3 regions of the Priestia flexa genome follow, and region 2 is predicted to be linked to each of the others. Evidence: riboswitches for the same ligand, from Rfam matches in the RefSeq annotation. Region 2 holds a riboswitch; each other region holds the start of a gene.
The links. Region 2 has a riboswitch for lysine ahead of LZP85_RS16380 (aspartate kinase). Riboswitches for the same ligand answer to the same signal wherever they lie in the genome.

Region 1 (5,033 bases), 1.0 Mb from region 2:
AATAAAAAAGGAGATTGATTTAAATGAAAAAGTATCTTTATAATTTTGTTGCTGCTACGGGTTTATTTATGACACAAGCTACCTTTACAACAAGTTGTTTTCTAGGACTGTATGAACCTGAATTGCCTGAAGATGAAGACGAAGAGCTACAATGAGTTTTTGTAATTATTTCTATTTTTAAAGTAGTTAAATAGCCAGTTGTCGGTGTTGAACCGATGACTGGCTATTTACGTTTTTTATGCTTAGTACCTTTTAGAGATACCTTAATTTTATAAATGAAGATGATTTTATGATAAAATTATGTGTGTCAAAAAACATTAGAAGTGAGGAATTACATGAATGCGTTAAAACAGCATCGAAAATCGAGTAAACAAAAACTATTGTTTCGAGGCCTTTTAGTCATCATTGGTGGCATTATCGCAGGTTATGGGTTAGAAACAGTATTAATTCCAAATAGCGTATCTGACGGGGGTGTGACGGGACTTAGCATCGTTGGTTCCCAGCTCTTTGGAATTCCACTAGGCGTTTTAATCGCCATCATCAATCTTCCCTTCATCTGGTTAGGTTATCAGCAAATTGGAAAAAGCTTCGCTATTTTTTCAACCATCGGTATTGCTTCTTTAGCAGTTAGTACAACTCTTATGCATCACACTCCAGCCATTATTGAAGGAGATACGCTTTTAGTAACCGTTGTAGGTGGTGTAATCCTTGGTTTTGGAATGGGTCTAGCACTGCGTAATGGAGGAGCATTGGACGGTATTGATATGCTTGCTGTACTCCTTTCACGAAAGTCACCGTTTGGAACAAGTGATCTTATTTTATTTCTAAATATGTTTGTATTTATCGTGGTTTCTTTTGTGTTTGGCTTGCAAGGAGCCATTCTTTCTGCCATTGCTTACTTCATCGCTTCAAAGGTTATTCATGTCGTTGAAGTTGGGTTAAGCGGTTCAAAAGCGTTTGAAATCATTACAAATGAGCCTGTTTTAATGGTTAAAACAATTCGTGATCGACTAGGTCGAAGCGCTACATATAAAGAAGTATACGGCGGATATTCTCACGAAAAGTTCAAAGAGATTACGTGTGTTATTAACCGTTTAGAAGAAAGTAAAATGAAGGAAATTATCAGCGAAATCGATCCGGATGCTTTTGTGCGCGTGTATGACGTTGCCGAAGTAAAGGGTGGAAACTTTAGAAAAACCAACATTCATTAAATCCTCCTTTTTATTCTGTATAAAATTGTTTTTTTTTTTTTAGAGCTGAAAGGATTAGCTGGAAAATTATCCGATAAAAACCAGATTGACAGATTAGGAAGAAAGATGTAGACTTGAAACAAATTTAATAAGACCTCACTTTTAGTCAAGTGAGGTAGAGGCGCGGTATTTAACAGTCTTTAGCAGAGTTTGAGAGACGTTGAAGCTAGAGAGAAGGAAATATCGCCGAAGTGAGTAAATTGTTCTCAATAATTGCTTGCTGGGTCTGTAGTGAAGAACTGCAGGACTGTCTCAATAAGTTTACCAGCTTATTGAGTTGTGCTATCTCATCTTTTAAAAGAGAGGACTTTAGGGAACGATGAATGAAACGACCTGAGTAAATCTCGGGTCGTTTTTTTATTGTCTTCAAAGCTTAAAAAGATATAAGGGGGAAACAAACTATGAAAAGAAAAGCAGGATTTTTCTTAACATTATTGCTTTCAGCAGTCGTTTTATTAGCAGGCTGTGGTCAAAGCAGTGAGTCAGCATCGGGTTCAGGAGACGCTGATACGTTTACGGTAGGCTTGGAAGCAGGCTATCCACCATTTAACTGGACTCAAAATGACGATTCAAACGGAGCGGTTAAAATTAAGGGCGGCTCACAGTATGCAGGCGGCTATGATGTTGAGATGGCTAAGAAAATTGCTGATGGATTAGGCAAAGAGCTAGTGATTGTAAAAACTGAGTGGGATGGTCTTGTACCAGCCTTAACATCAGGTAAAATTGATGCGATTGTGGCAGGAATGTCACCGACTGCAGAGCGAAAAGAAACAATTGATTTCTCTGATAACTACTATAATTCAAACCTAGTAATGGTTGTGAAAAAAGGTAGTAAGTATGAAGGTGTTACGAAGATTGCAGATTTCAAAGGCGCAAAAATTACGGCTCAATTAAACACGTTTCACTACTCCGTCATTGATCAAATTAAAGGTGTATCAAAAGAAACAGCAATGGATAATTTCCCAGCAATGCGCGTAGCGCTAGAATCAGGAGTTATTGATGGTTATGTATCAGAGCGACCTGAAGCAGTAAGTGCTTCAGCAGCAAATGATAATTTTGCAATGGTTGAATTCAAGGATGGCTTCAAAACATCAGCTGACGATACAGCTGTAGCCGTGGGTCTTAAAAAAGACAGTGAGCTAAAAGAAGAAATCAACAAAACCTTAAAAGGTATTTCAGAAGAAGAACGCACAAGCATTATGGATGCGGCAATCAAAAACCAACCTGCAGCAAAATAATGATGACATAACACCGGCTGTATCTACATACAGTCGGTTTTGTAATGAGGTAAGGGAGGAAGAACGATGAGTTTTGAATGGGTTATTACAATCATCTCAGAAAACTGGCCAATGTTTTTACGCGGAGCTGGGATGACGCTATTAATTGCGCTGACAGGTACCATTATTGGGGCGGTCATTGGGTTAGTTGCTGGTATTATCCGAACTGTTCCAACGCCAACGAGCGGGCTGAAAAAAGCAGGATTGAAGGTAACGAATTTCGTTTTATCTGTATACATTGAATTTTTCCGAGGTACGCCAATGATTGTGCAAGCAATGGTTATTTACTATGGTTCAGCGCTTGCATTTGGCTTTGATATGAACGTGATGTTAGCAGCGGTTATTGTTGTATCAATTAATACAGGAGCATATATGGCTGAAATTGTACGTGGCGGGATTATTTCCGTTGATAAAGGACAGTTTGAGGCAGCCAAAGCCATTGGCATGAATCATTATCAAACAATGATGAACGTTGTTTTACCTCAAGTCATTCGTAATATCTTACCAGCAACGGGTAACCAGTTTGTGATTAACATTAAAGATACGTCGGTATTAAACGTTATTTCCGTTTCCGAGCTATACTTTGTCACGAAATCAGTAGCAGGAAACAACTTTAGATATTTTGAGTCATTCTTTGTTGCTTGTATGATTTACTTTGTCATGACGTTTATGGTATCGCAAATTCTGCGCTACTTTGAGCGTAAATTAGACGGACCCGACAGCTACACGATGATTAAAACGGACCAAAATCGATAATGAAGGGTAAGGAGGTATAAGAAAATGGAACAAGTAATTGATATTCAACATTTAAACAAAGCGTATGGAAGTCATGAAGTATTAAAAGATATTAATTTCTCTGTTAACAAAGGAGAAGTTGTGACCATTATTGGTTCTTCGGGCTCGGGGAAATCAACGCTCCTTCGTTGTATCAATTTATTAGAGCAGCCGAACGGTGGCCAAATTATTTATAACGGGGAAAATGTTCTGGATGATCAGCATAATCTATTTGAGTATCGTAAAAATTTAGGAATGGTCTTTCAACAGTTCAATTTATTTGATAACCATAATGTTTTAAATAACTGTGTAGTAGGACAAGTCAAAGTGTTAAAGCGTTCAAAAGAAGAAGCTGAAAAGGTAGCGTTCGGCTATTTGAAGGTCGTTGGGATGGATCAGTACATCAATGCGAAGCCAAGACAGCTTTCAGGTGGTCAAAAGCAGCGCGTGGCTATTGCTCGCGCTTTGTCCATGCAGCCGGATGTCCTTTTATTTGATGAACCAACATCGGCTTTAGACCCTGAGATGGTGGGAGAAGTATTAAAGGTTATGAAGGAGCTTGCAGAGTCAGGTCTAACAATGCTTATCGTAACGCATGAAATGGAATTTGCTAAAGAGGTATCGGATCGCATTGTCTTTATGGATAAAGGCGTTATTGCAGAAGAGGGTACTCCTGAGCAAATCTTTAATCATCCAACGCACGAACGTACGCGTGAGTTCTTAAAACGTACGTTAAAAGACAAATAAGAAAAAGTCCCTGTGAGGGCTTTTTCTTATTTATATAGCCCTCGAATGTAAACAGATGCGATGTTCCGCGCAATTTCTTCAATGGAGCTTTCGTATTCATGCCGAACGATATCCCAGAGGTACATTTCATTGGTGAAAAACCAGCCTCTTGCCACTAGTTCATGATTTAATTCATCTCTAGCAAGTCCCTTCTCTTGGGCATAAGCGATATCTTGTGAGATGCGCTGAATAAATTTCCTTCGAATATTCTTCCAGCTTTCCGACACGACAGGAGAGATGCCGATTGCTTGTTCGAATACCTGCATCATACTGCGCTCATGCTCAGCCATATGTAAAAAGGCATTCGTTTGCCTGTGGATGATGTTCGTTGCTTCCTCTTTTGTTTGTGGAAAAAAGGAGGTTTCTGCAATCTTATAGAATTCTGCCATGACGCTGTCCATGAGTACGATTAACAGTTCTTCTTTTCCTTTAAAATGGACGTATGCTGTTCCATAGCCAACTTCTGCTTTTTCAATAACTTGTTTAATGGTTGTTTTTTGAAAGCCTTCTTCCATAAATACTTCTTTGGCTGCTTGTAATAGTTTTTGGCGCGTTTTAATCGAACGCAAATGTCGTTTATCTTCTACGTTATGCTTTGTCATGATGTATGCTCCCTTCCAGCTTTCTTTAGTTTCTAGCATATAGAAAATCTCATAAAAGGAAAAGAGATAGTTGTTAAAAATGTTTATAATTTTCAGAAATATAATATTGACATCATGTCATATTTTTTGATAATCTTTGGTTAAGATAGCGATTACAAATGCTAAAAGGAGGAGACTGCGATGTTTGATTCAACAAAAGAATGCGCAGAAAAGCTGGATGCGCAGGATGAATTAGTGGTTTTTCGAGAAGAATTTTACCTCAAACAAGACGCTATTTATATGGACGGAAACTCGCTAGGTCTTCTATCAAAGCCAGCGGAAACAACGCTGATGGAAGTCATCAC
Region 2 (5,033 bases):
TCGTTGATTTTCCGAAAATAATACCAGGTCCACCTGTGGCCATAATTACCGCATCTGCAGGGAATGTTTTAATTTCCATAGACTTCAAATCTTGTGCGGTAATTCCACGACAGGTACGCTTATCATCTAATACTGCTCCTAAGAATTCCCAACCTTCATACTTTGTTACGAGCCCTGCTACTTCATAGCGACGAACTTGTTCATCTAATGCATACAGAAGCTGCTGCCCTGTTGTTGCGCCTGCAAACGCAGTTCTGTGATGCTGTGTTCCTCCGAATCGTCTGAAGTCTAACAAACCTTCAGGAGTACGGTTAAACATAACACCCATACGGTCCAATAAATGAATAATGCCTGGGGCAGCTTCACACATTGCTTTTACTGGAGGTTGATTGGCTAAAAAGTCTCCGCCGTATACCGTATCGTCAAAGTGTTCCCACGGTGAATCTCCTTCACCTTTTGTATTTACAGCTCCGTTAATACCACCTTGAGCGCAAACTGAGTGAGATCTCTTCACTGGAACTAATGAAAACAAATCAACTTGTTTGCCAGACTCAGCAATTTTAATTGTTGCCATTAAGCCCGCTAAGCCGCCACCAACAACAATAATTCTTCCTTTACTCATCGTAACCTCACTCCTTTAAAACGTAATTTTATGCAAATGCGAATAATGTACGTACACCTACAAATGTTAATGCGAAGAAGATCGCTAATGTTACATATGTTGAAATTCGTTGAGAGCGAGGTGTTACAGTTAACCCCCAGCTAACGCCAAATGACCATAATCCATTAGCAAAATGGAAAATCGTTGACACAACACCAACAATATAAAATACCATCATACCAGGATTACTTAAAATATCTTGCATCATATTAAAGTCTACTTTTTGACCAAGCGCAGCTTGAATACGTGTTTCCCAAACATGCCATGTAATGAAAATAAGCGTTACAACGCCAGATACACGTTGTAAGACAAACATCCAGTTACGGAAGAAACCGTATCTGCTTACACTCGTTTTGGCAGTAAACGCAATATACAAGCCATAGATAGCATGAAATAGAATAGGTAAGAAGATAATAAAGATTTCAAGTGCGTAGCGAAAAGGTAAGCTCTCCATAAAATGAGCTGCTTGATTAAACGCTTCTTCTCCCTTTGTTGCAAAGTGGTTGACAACCAGATGTTGGACTAAAAATATGCCTACTGGTATGACACCTAGTAAAGAATGTAGTTTGCGATACTGAAACTCTTTGTTCGCTGCCATGTGCGTAATACCCCCCTTAGTTAGATAAACAATGTTAGTGAAAACAAAGCTCCCGAATAAAATAAATAGATTGATACAGCAGAAAATGAAAACCTTTGCATTCTCTATTAAAATATGTGACACATCAATTTTACTCCCATCAACATAGAGCGTCAAGATAAGATGTTTAAATCTTCATTAAAATATAAATTTATGAAAAATTAAGTTTGTTAACGCTTACGAAGTTGATGTTATAGGATTTTATATTTTTTACACTTCTTATTGTACACCTTTATGTAACCGTTTTCTACAAAAGATTGCGACTTCCTATAAAAGGATATTCATTTTATTGTACAATAATTTTTTACGTATTTCGAAAAGTTATAGATGCAACAACCATCTCATGGACTTTGCTTGATTTATTTTTAAAAATAGATGAGAGAACTGCTCAATTTGTATATAATAGATGTAAAGAAAGAGGGGAAAAAATGAGCAATCAACAAACTGAAACGCAGCAAGAAATCGTTGAAAGTGAAGAAATCAATCAAACCGATACTCCACAAGCACCTACAACTCCTTATTTTGGATACAGCTTACTTCGAGACGTGTTAATTCCAGAGCTTCTTAGCAATGATACGAATGAAATCTCGTACTGGGCAGGAAAACAGTTAGCACGAAAATTTCCACTTTCCTCTGTTGAAGAGATTAGCGGCTTTTTTGTGAAAGCTGGCTGGGGACAATTAACCATTTTAAAAACTGAAAAATATAACATTGAAATGGAATTAACAGGTGAAGTTGTCAAACGAAGATTTACTGAGTATCCCAATTCATCTTTCCATCTTGAAGCTGGCTTTGTTGCTGAACAAGTTCAACAGTTAAAAAACTGTCTAACAGAAACTTATTTAACCAACAAAGAAAAAGCCGACAAAGTCCTTTTTTCCGTTCAATGGGATAAAAAAGATATCATTACACCTGAAACTAGAACGGAAAGATATAAAAAATAAAAGCGGGCTGTGCCCGCTTTTATTTTTGAACTTGATAAATATCTTGCTCTTCTAATTCAAAAGCAGTGTGCAAAGTTTCTACCGCTTTGACCATGTCTTTATGTGGCACAACTGTTGATACTTTAATTTCAGACGTACTTACCATTTTCACTTCAATTTCTTCCACAGCTAATACTTCAAACATATCGGCAGCAACGCCTGGGTTTGAAATCATACCCGATCCAACAATCGAAACTTTAGCTAAGCCCCTTTCATGCTCCACTTTTTTATGACCTACTACTTCTTTTAACTGAGCTAGCACAGATAAAGTCGTATCCGTATCTTCTGTTTTAATCGAGAAAGAAATAGATAAACGATTGTCTGACGTCACATTTTGAATAATGATATCCACGTTAACGTGCTCTTTTGCTAATGCTGTAAAAATGGTTGATAATGTCTGAAGCTCATTATTTAGCCCTTCAATTGTGACTCTTGAGATATTATCTTCAAATGCAATTCCTCTTACTACTAAGTTCTGTTCCATCGATACTTCCTCCTCAACAATCGTTCCTCTTTCTGATACTAGACTTGACCTTACCTCTAGTGGCACCTGATAGTTTTTTGCAAACTCTACTGCTCGAGGGTGCAATACACCCGCCCCTAGATTTGCAAGCTCTAGCATTTCATCATATGAAATAGACTGCAGTTTACGAGCGCCTTGCACGTAGCGAGGGTCCGTTGTAAATACTCCCATTACGTCTGTATAGATATCGCACTTATCTGCTTTTAATGCCGCTGCTAAAGCTACAGCTGTTGTATCAGATCCGCCTCTTCCTAACGTTGTAATACTGTTATCTTCCGACATTCCTTGAAATCCTGCTACGACCACAATATGATTTTCTTTCAAACGCCCTGCAATGGCTTGTTCATTAATCTTGGTGATTCGTGCATTTCCATGCTGAGCTTCCGTACAAATTCCTGCCTGCCATCCTGTATAGGAAGTAGCGTCATAGCCTTTTTCTTGCAGCGCCATTGTAAGGAGAGAAATGGTAACTTGCTCACCGGTTGTTAGTAGCATATCCATTTCTCGTTTACTTGGTTTACTTGTAATTTCTCCTGCTAATCTTACTAATTCATCTGTTGTTTTACCCATTGCTGATACAACCACTACTACTTGATTGCCTTGCTCAACTTCCTGGATAACTCGATTTGCTACATGCTGAATTCGTTCTGTTGATCCAACAGAAGTTCCACCAAATTTTTGAACGATTAATCCCATAAGTCTCCTCATCCTTTCACTTGTTTTCAATATGATAAAGAGGCGATCTATTGCTTAAGCTCAGACAATAAAAAAAGCAATGAGATGGATATCTCATTGCTTAACGAACGAAAAGTATATATAAAACGTTCAATGCCGTGAGATAGCTCTCCAAGAAACACATTCTTGACAATCCTACATTTATTCAACGCAGAACCAGCAAATGACTCTATGAGATGTCATTCACTTCGGCAAATTTTCCTTTCCACATTTATCTTTAGAGCTCATACTCTTCCAAATGTGTACTCTTAAAATTCGCACCTCTATCTTCACTTCAGTTTAATGAAGTGTCATATGAAATTATGTTCTAGCTTATCAGAGTTTAAACTGGAATTCAATACTAATTTTTTAAGGCTTCAACAATTTGTTCCGCAACCGGCCTTGGAACTCCTGCATTTTGAATCTCTTCGATTGATGCTTCCTTCATCTTTTTAACGGATCCAAACTTTTGCAACAACGCTCTTTTACGCTTTTCACCTACTCCTGGAATATTGTCTAATATAGACTGAAAAGCCGATTTAGAACGAACTTGTCGATGAAACGTAATAGCAAAGCGGTGAACCTCATCTTGAATTCGCTGAAGCAAGTAGAATTCTTGGCTGTTACGCTGAAGTGGAACAATTTCAGGAGGATCTCCAATCATTAAATTAGATGTTCTATGCTTTTCATCTTTGACTAATCCAGCTGTTGGAACAAGCAGCCCTAGTTCATTTTCCAAAACATCTTGAACAGCTGCTAAATGACCTTTTCCACCGTCAACAATAAGTAAATCTGGTAAAGGTAAACCTTCTTTTAATACGCGCGTATATCGTCTTCGTACCACTTCACGCATTGAACCATAATCATCAGGGCCTTCAACCGTTTTAATTTTATACTTTCGATATTCTTTCTTTTCAGGTTTACCGTCAACGAAAACGATCATAGCAGAAACAGGATCTGTTCCTTGAATGTTGGAATTATCAAAAGCTTCAATACGATAAGGCGCTTCAATTCCTAGTGCTTGCCCCAACTGCTCGACAGCACCAACCGTACGCTGTTCATCTCGTTCAATTAAATAAAACTTTTCTTTTAAGGCAATTTGAGCGTTTTTTGACGCAAGCTCAACAAGCTCTTTCTTTTTTCCTCGTTTTGGATGCTGAACGTCTACTTCTAAAAGCTGTTCTGCAAGGTTTGCATCTACAGTTGCTGGCACAAGAACTTCTTTAGGCTTTAAGTTTTTTCCGTAAAATTGTCCAATGAACGTTAGGAAATCTTCTTCTGGTTCGTGGTAAAACGGAAACATAGACACTTCGCGTTCCATTAGCTTTCCTTGTCGAATAAAGAAAACTTGTACACACATCCAGCCTTTATCATAAGAATAGCCAAATACATCACGGTTAATAAAGTCATTGAACGTTACTTTTTGCTTCTCCATTGTAGCTTCAATATGAGCAATTTGATCTCGATACTCTTTTGCACGTTCAAAATCTAGCTCTTCTGAAGCTTTCATCATCT
Region 3 (5,033 bases), 250 kb from region 2:
CAAATCGCGTGTATAGAAGCGCTCTTCTCCCTCACGAGGGGCTAGAGATTTTGTATGCGGGTGCGGGAAGTCAGTTTGATAAAGATATGATTAGCGCTTTCAGAAGGGCAATTGCTGTTTATCCTATTGGTCTTTTTGTAACGCTGAATGACCAAAGAAAAGGCATAGTAAGCAAGCAAAATAAAGGCCTAAGTGATCGACCTTACATTCTTATTCAAGAAGAAGGAGGCAGGGTTTTAGATAAACCTTATGAAATTGATTTAAAAGAAAGTCCTACATTAATAATTATCAGCAGCGATTTAAAACAAACATAGAAAACTTTTAGAAAATAGCGTTAGCCCTCCTTGTTTATGCATACATATAGCTTGTAAGGAGGGATTTTTTTGATTAGGGTTCGCCGAAGAGTATTGAAAAAGGGACCTATACCATTTCGCTATGTTGTACTACTAACAATTGTTTTTTTTCTGCTTTCTACTGGAGCAGGAATATGGTTAATTAATAGAGGAATTGAACCAACCTTAATGAAATATGCAGAAGCCCAGACTAAAGAGATTGCAACGCTTGTTATTAATAAGGCCGTTAATAAACAAGTGGTAGACCAACTTGATGTGAACGATATTATTAAGACGGAAAGTACGCCGGATGGGCAGGTAGCCAAGATTGATACGGCAGTCGTAAATCGTATTAGAGCTCAAACGACATCTTTAGTCCAGGCTAATTTACGAGAAGCTGAAAAAGGAAATTTAGAAGAATTAGAGATTCCAACGGATATTAATATTGAACCAGATGAAAAGCTCAGGCAGCGAGGAATTGTCTATCAAGTTCCATTAGGGCAAGCTACAAACAATGCCTTACTAGGAAATCTAGGACCTTTAATCCCGGTTAAATTTCATGCAATTGGTGATGTGCAATCAGACGTTGTACGGAAAATAGAGGAATACGGAATTAACGGTGCTTTTTTAGAAATTTCAATTGAAGTTCAGGTTAACGTTCAGGTGATTATTCCCTTTGCTACAAAACAGACAACCGTTCAAGCGACAGTGCCTGTAGGAATGGCGATGATTCCAGGGAGCGTACCGGATTATTTTAACGGTGGCACTAACTCAGCCTCTCCATCTATTGAACTAAAGAAGAAATAGCCGGTTGATAACTTTATACTTTACCGATATAATGTACTAGATATAATTATATACCATCACCTTATCAGATCGATGAGGTAGAGGATGCAAAAAGTATGAGTATACTATGTGAGGATGACAACTGTGATCATAGTAAAAAGGATTTTTTGCCGAAGGAAAGAAAAAGAGTCAGCTTTTCTTTTCTGGGGTTACCTTGAAAAAGGGTAACACTGTCATTATGAAAATACGCTTGTTTTCATGATGGAGGGCTACTGATCGTGATGGAGGATAACATAACATTACAAAGAGTAATGATAGTTATTTTCTATCATTGCTCTTTTTTGCGTTTTTTTCTTTATAAGTAGTCCTCCTAGATTTAAACAGGCTTATATTAGGAGGATATCATGGAAGGAACTATTTTTTCGTTATTACCACCATTGATTGCCATATTAATGGTTGTTTTAACACGTAAAGTACTGCTTTCCCTAGGAGTAGGGATTTTAGCAGGTGGATTAGTGTTAACGGAGTTTTCAGTTGGAGAAACGATTCAAAAGATTTGGGGAAGCTTTGCTACAATTTTCTACGCGGACGGCGCACTTAATACTTCAAATCTATTTATTTTGCTTTTCCTTTTAATTTTAGGTGTTATTACGGCTTTTATCTCAATCATCGGAGGAAGTCGTGCTTTTGGAGAATGGGCTTTACAACGTATTAAAACGCGTCGTGGAGCTCATCTATTAACAGCTGTGTTAGGAATTATTATCTTTATTGATGATTATTTTAATGCACTAGCTGTTGGACAAGTAAGTCGCCCGGTAACAGATCGACAGCGGGTATCAAGAGCGAAGCTTGCTTATTTAATTGATTCAACTTCAGCTCCGGTATGTGTGATTGCACCGTTCTCAAGTTGGGGTGCCTATATTATTACGGTTGTAGGTTCAATTCTAGCTGCACACGGGATGAGTAATGTGTCAGCATTTTCAGCATTTGTACAGATGATACCGATGAATTTTTATGTATTTACCGCATTAATTATGGTATTCGTGGTGAGTGTTTTTGATATTAACATTGGACCAATGAAAAAACACGAAGAGCGTGCGATTCGTACTGGAGAAGTAACGGACCCAGAAAAAGGTGCAGTACCAGGAGAGTTAAAAGAAGATTTACCAGTTAGTGAAAATGGTCGTGTATTCGATTTGATCTTACCAATTATTGTATTGATGATTGGGACAATTGGTGCGATGTTATGGACAGGCTATCAAGCAACTGAAGGTCAAGCTACAATCTTTACAATGTTTGAGAATACGAATGTACCTAATTCATTAATGATTGGTGGTTTATCAGGCCTTGTTGTAACGCTAGTATTATTTATCGCACGTACGAGACAATCGAATGAACTGTCTAATTCGGTGCTTGGTAAGGGCATAGTAGCAGGAATCAAATCGATGCTACCCGCTATTTATATTTTGCTGCTTGCTTGGATGATTGGAGATTTGATTGGTCAGTTGAAATCAGGAGAATTCTTAGCAGGAATTGTGGAGAGTTCTAATTTAAATATTGCCTTCTTACCAGTGGTACTATTTATTATTGCTGGCATCATGGCGTTTTCAACAGGGACATCGTGGGGAACGTTTGGTATTATGCTTCCAATTGCAGGTGACATTGTAGGAAACATTGAACCAGAATTATTATTACCAGCTCTTGCGGCTGTATTAGCTGGTTCAGTTTGCGGAGATCACTGTTCACCAATTTCTGATACAACAATCTTGTCATCAACTGGAGCAGGAAGTCATCATATTGATCACGTAATGACACAGCTTCCTTATGCAATTATTTCAGCTGTGATTAGCATCATTGGTTATATTGTACTTGGTTTAACAGAAAGTACAGCTGCAGGATTTGGAACAGTAATGGTTTTATTAGTGGTATTTGTCTTAGTAACTCGTAAAAAGGGGAACATAACAGAGACATCATTAGAAAAATAGAAGAATAAAGATAGAGCAGATGCGTTTCACAACGTCTGCTCTATTTTTAATTGTTTAATTATCAAAATTTTCTATAAAAAATATTTTGACATACTATAGCATAATAGCTATAATTCTTCGTAAGATAGTTCTAAAGACAGACTATGCTAAATTGTCAGAAAGTTTAAATAACTTTCTAGGTTATGACAGAGATAAAAGAAAAGAGAGAGTGTAAGGGGGAAACTATGATGGAAAATCGTCCTCAATGGGGTACGAGAGCAGGTTTTATCATGGCAGCAGCAGGTTCTGCAATTGGATTAGGAAATATTTGGAGGTTTCCGGCGACTGCCTATGAAAACGGTGGAGGTGCATTTTTCTTACCATACTTATTTGCGTTATTAACAGCAGGTATTCCAATCTTAATCATGGAGTTTGCAATTGGACATAAGTATAGAGGATCATCGCCATTATCGCTAGCGAGACTAAATAAAAAAGCAGAATGGCTAGGCTGGTGGCAAGTTGGTATTTCATTTATTATTGCAGTTTACTATGCAGCGATTATTGCATGGGCCATGTCTTACTTTATCTTTTCGCTAAAGCTAAGCTGGGGTCAAGATACTGAAGGGTTTTTATTCGGTGACTATTTGAAATTAGCTGAGGTTCCTGGTCAAACGGGAAGCATTGTACCAGGTGTCCTAATACCGCTTATTTTAGTTTGGGTAATAGCTTTAGGTGTCTTACTAAAAGGTATTAAAAAAGGAATTGAAGCAGCAAACAAAATTTTCTTACCAACATTAATTGTTTTATTCTTTATCATTGTGCTTCGCGCTATTACATTAGATGGTGCAATGGAAGGGTTGAATGCATTCTTTAAGCCAGACTGGAGCGCTATTGCAAATGGAAAAGTTTGGGTGGCAGCTTATGGTCAAATCTTCTTCAGTTTATCTGTTGGTTTTGCCATTATGATTACTTATTCTAGCTATTTACCAAAGAAATCAGATTTAACAAATAATGCTTTTATCACTGGCTTTGGTAACTCAGCATTTGAATTACTAGCCGGTATTGGTGTATTTAGTGCTTTAGGGTTTATGGCAATGCAGCAAGGTGTGAGCATTGATGAAGTAGTAGCAGGTGGAGTAGGATTAGCATTTGTTGTATTCCCTCAAATTATTAACGAGTTTCCCGCGTTTAATCAGCTGTTCGGATTACTTTTCTTTGGATCGTTAACATTAGCTGGTTTAACATCACTTATTTCCATTATTGAAACATTTGTAGCGGGGGTACAAGATAAATTTAACGTATCTCGTACGAAATCTGTCTTAATGGGTGGGGGCTTAGCTTCTATCATTTCATTATTATTTGCTACTCAAGGAGGGTTATACTTCCTAGATGTAATGGATTATTTTATCAATAACTTTGGTGTTGCTTTAGCCGGTTTAGTTGAAGTTATCTTAGTGGCTTGGGTATTCCGTGAACTAAACAATCTACAAAAACATGCAAACAGCGTATCTGACATTATGCTTGGTGCTTGGTGGAAAATTTGCTTAAGCGTAATCACACCAGTTGTTCTTGGATACATGATGTTTGATAATGTGAGAACTAATATTTCAGAAAATTACGAAGGTTATGCGACGAGTTTCATTGTTCCATTTGGTTGGGGAGTTGCAGGTTTGGTGATTGTTGTTGGGATTCTATTATCGTTTAAAAGTTGGAAGAAAGAATCATTATCTTCTGTGAAGGAGGATACAACGTATGGAAAGTAATTCAGTAATTATGATGATTGCAGGAATGATTATCATCTGGGGCGGTTTAGCTGCAAGTATTATTCATGCAGTGAAGAAATCAAAGGAAAGTAAAGCGTAAAAAAGAGTGCTTAGAACATTGTTCTAAGCACTCTTTTTATATTAAATAAACGTTTGTTTAAATCGTACATTACTTTTTCTTTTGACGA

Region 1: linked by a shared signal. The riboswitch ahead of LZP85_RS00985 (transporter substrate-binding domain-containing protein) and the one ahead of LZP85_RS16380 (aspartate kinase) in region 2 are both predicted to bind lysine.
Region 3: linked by a shared signal. The riboswitch ahead of LZP85_RS17710 (Na+/H+ antiporter NhaC family protein) and the one ahead of LZP85_RS16380 (aspartate kinase) in region 2 are both predicted to bind lysine.

What each region holds. Positions count from the first base shown of each region.
Region 1 covers NZ_CP090431.1:193,581-198,613, forward strand. The annotation lists gene LZP85_RS00970 (accessory gene regulator ArgB-like protein) at 1-43, shown strand, start outside; gene LZP85_RS00975 (AgrD family cyclic lactone autoinducer peptide) at 24-155, shown strand; gene LZP85_RS00980 (YitT family protein) at 336-1,211, shown strand; lysine riboswitch at 1,359-1,543, shown strand; gene LZP85_RS00985 (transporter substrate-binding domain-containing protein) at 1,652-2,488, shown strand; gene LZP85_RS00990 (amino acid ABC transporter permease) at 2,555-3,283, shown strand; gene LZP85_RS00995 (amino acid ABC transporter ATP-binding protein) at 3,308-4,048, shown strand; gene LZP85_RS01000 (TetR/AcrR family transcriptional regulator) at 4,075-4,689, opposite strand; gene kynU (kynureninase) at 4,870-5,033, shown strand, end outside.
Region 2 covers NZ_CP090431.1:3,178,612-3,183,644, forward strand. The annotation lists gene sdhA (succinate dehydrogenase flavoprotein subunit) at 1-622, opposite strand, end outside; gene LZP85_RS16370 (succinate dehydrogenase cytochrome b558 subunit) at 651-1,259, opposite strand; gene LZP85_RS16375 (YslB family protein) at 1,727-2,242, shown strand; gene LZP85_RS16380 (aspartate kinase) at 2,262-3,500, opposite strand; lysine riboswitch at 3,636-3,813, opposite strand; gene uvrC (excinuclease ABC subunit UvrC) at 3,880-5,033, opposite strand, start outside.
Region 3 covers NZ_CP090431.1:3,430,445-3,435,477, reverse strand. The annotation lists gene LZP85_RS17720 (HD-GYP domain-containing protein) at 1-314, shown strand, start outside; gene yunB (sporulation protein YunB) at 384-1,139, shown strand; lysine riboswitch at 1,210-1,398, shown strand; gene LZP85_RS17710 (Na+/H+ antiporter NhaC family protein) at 1,523-3,103, shown strand; gene LZP85_RS17705 (sodium-dependent transporter) at 3,331-4,845, shown strand; gene LZP85_RS17700 (methionine/alanine import family NSS transporter small subunit) at 4,835-4,945, shown strand; gene LZP85_RS17695 (M23 family metallopeptidase) at 5,015-5,033, opposite strand, start outside.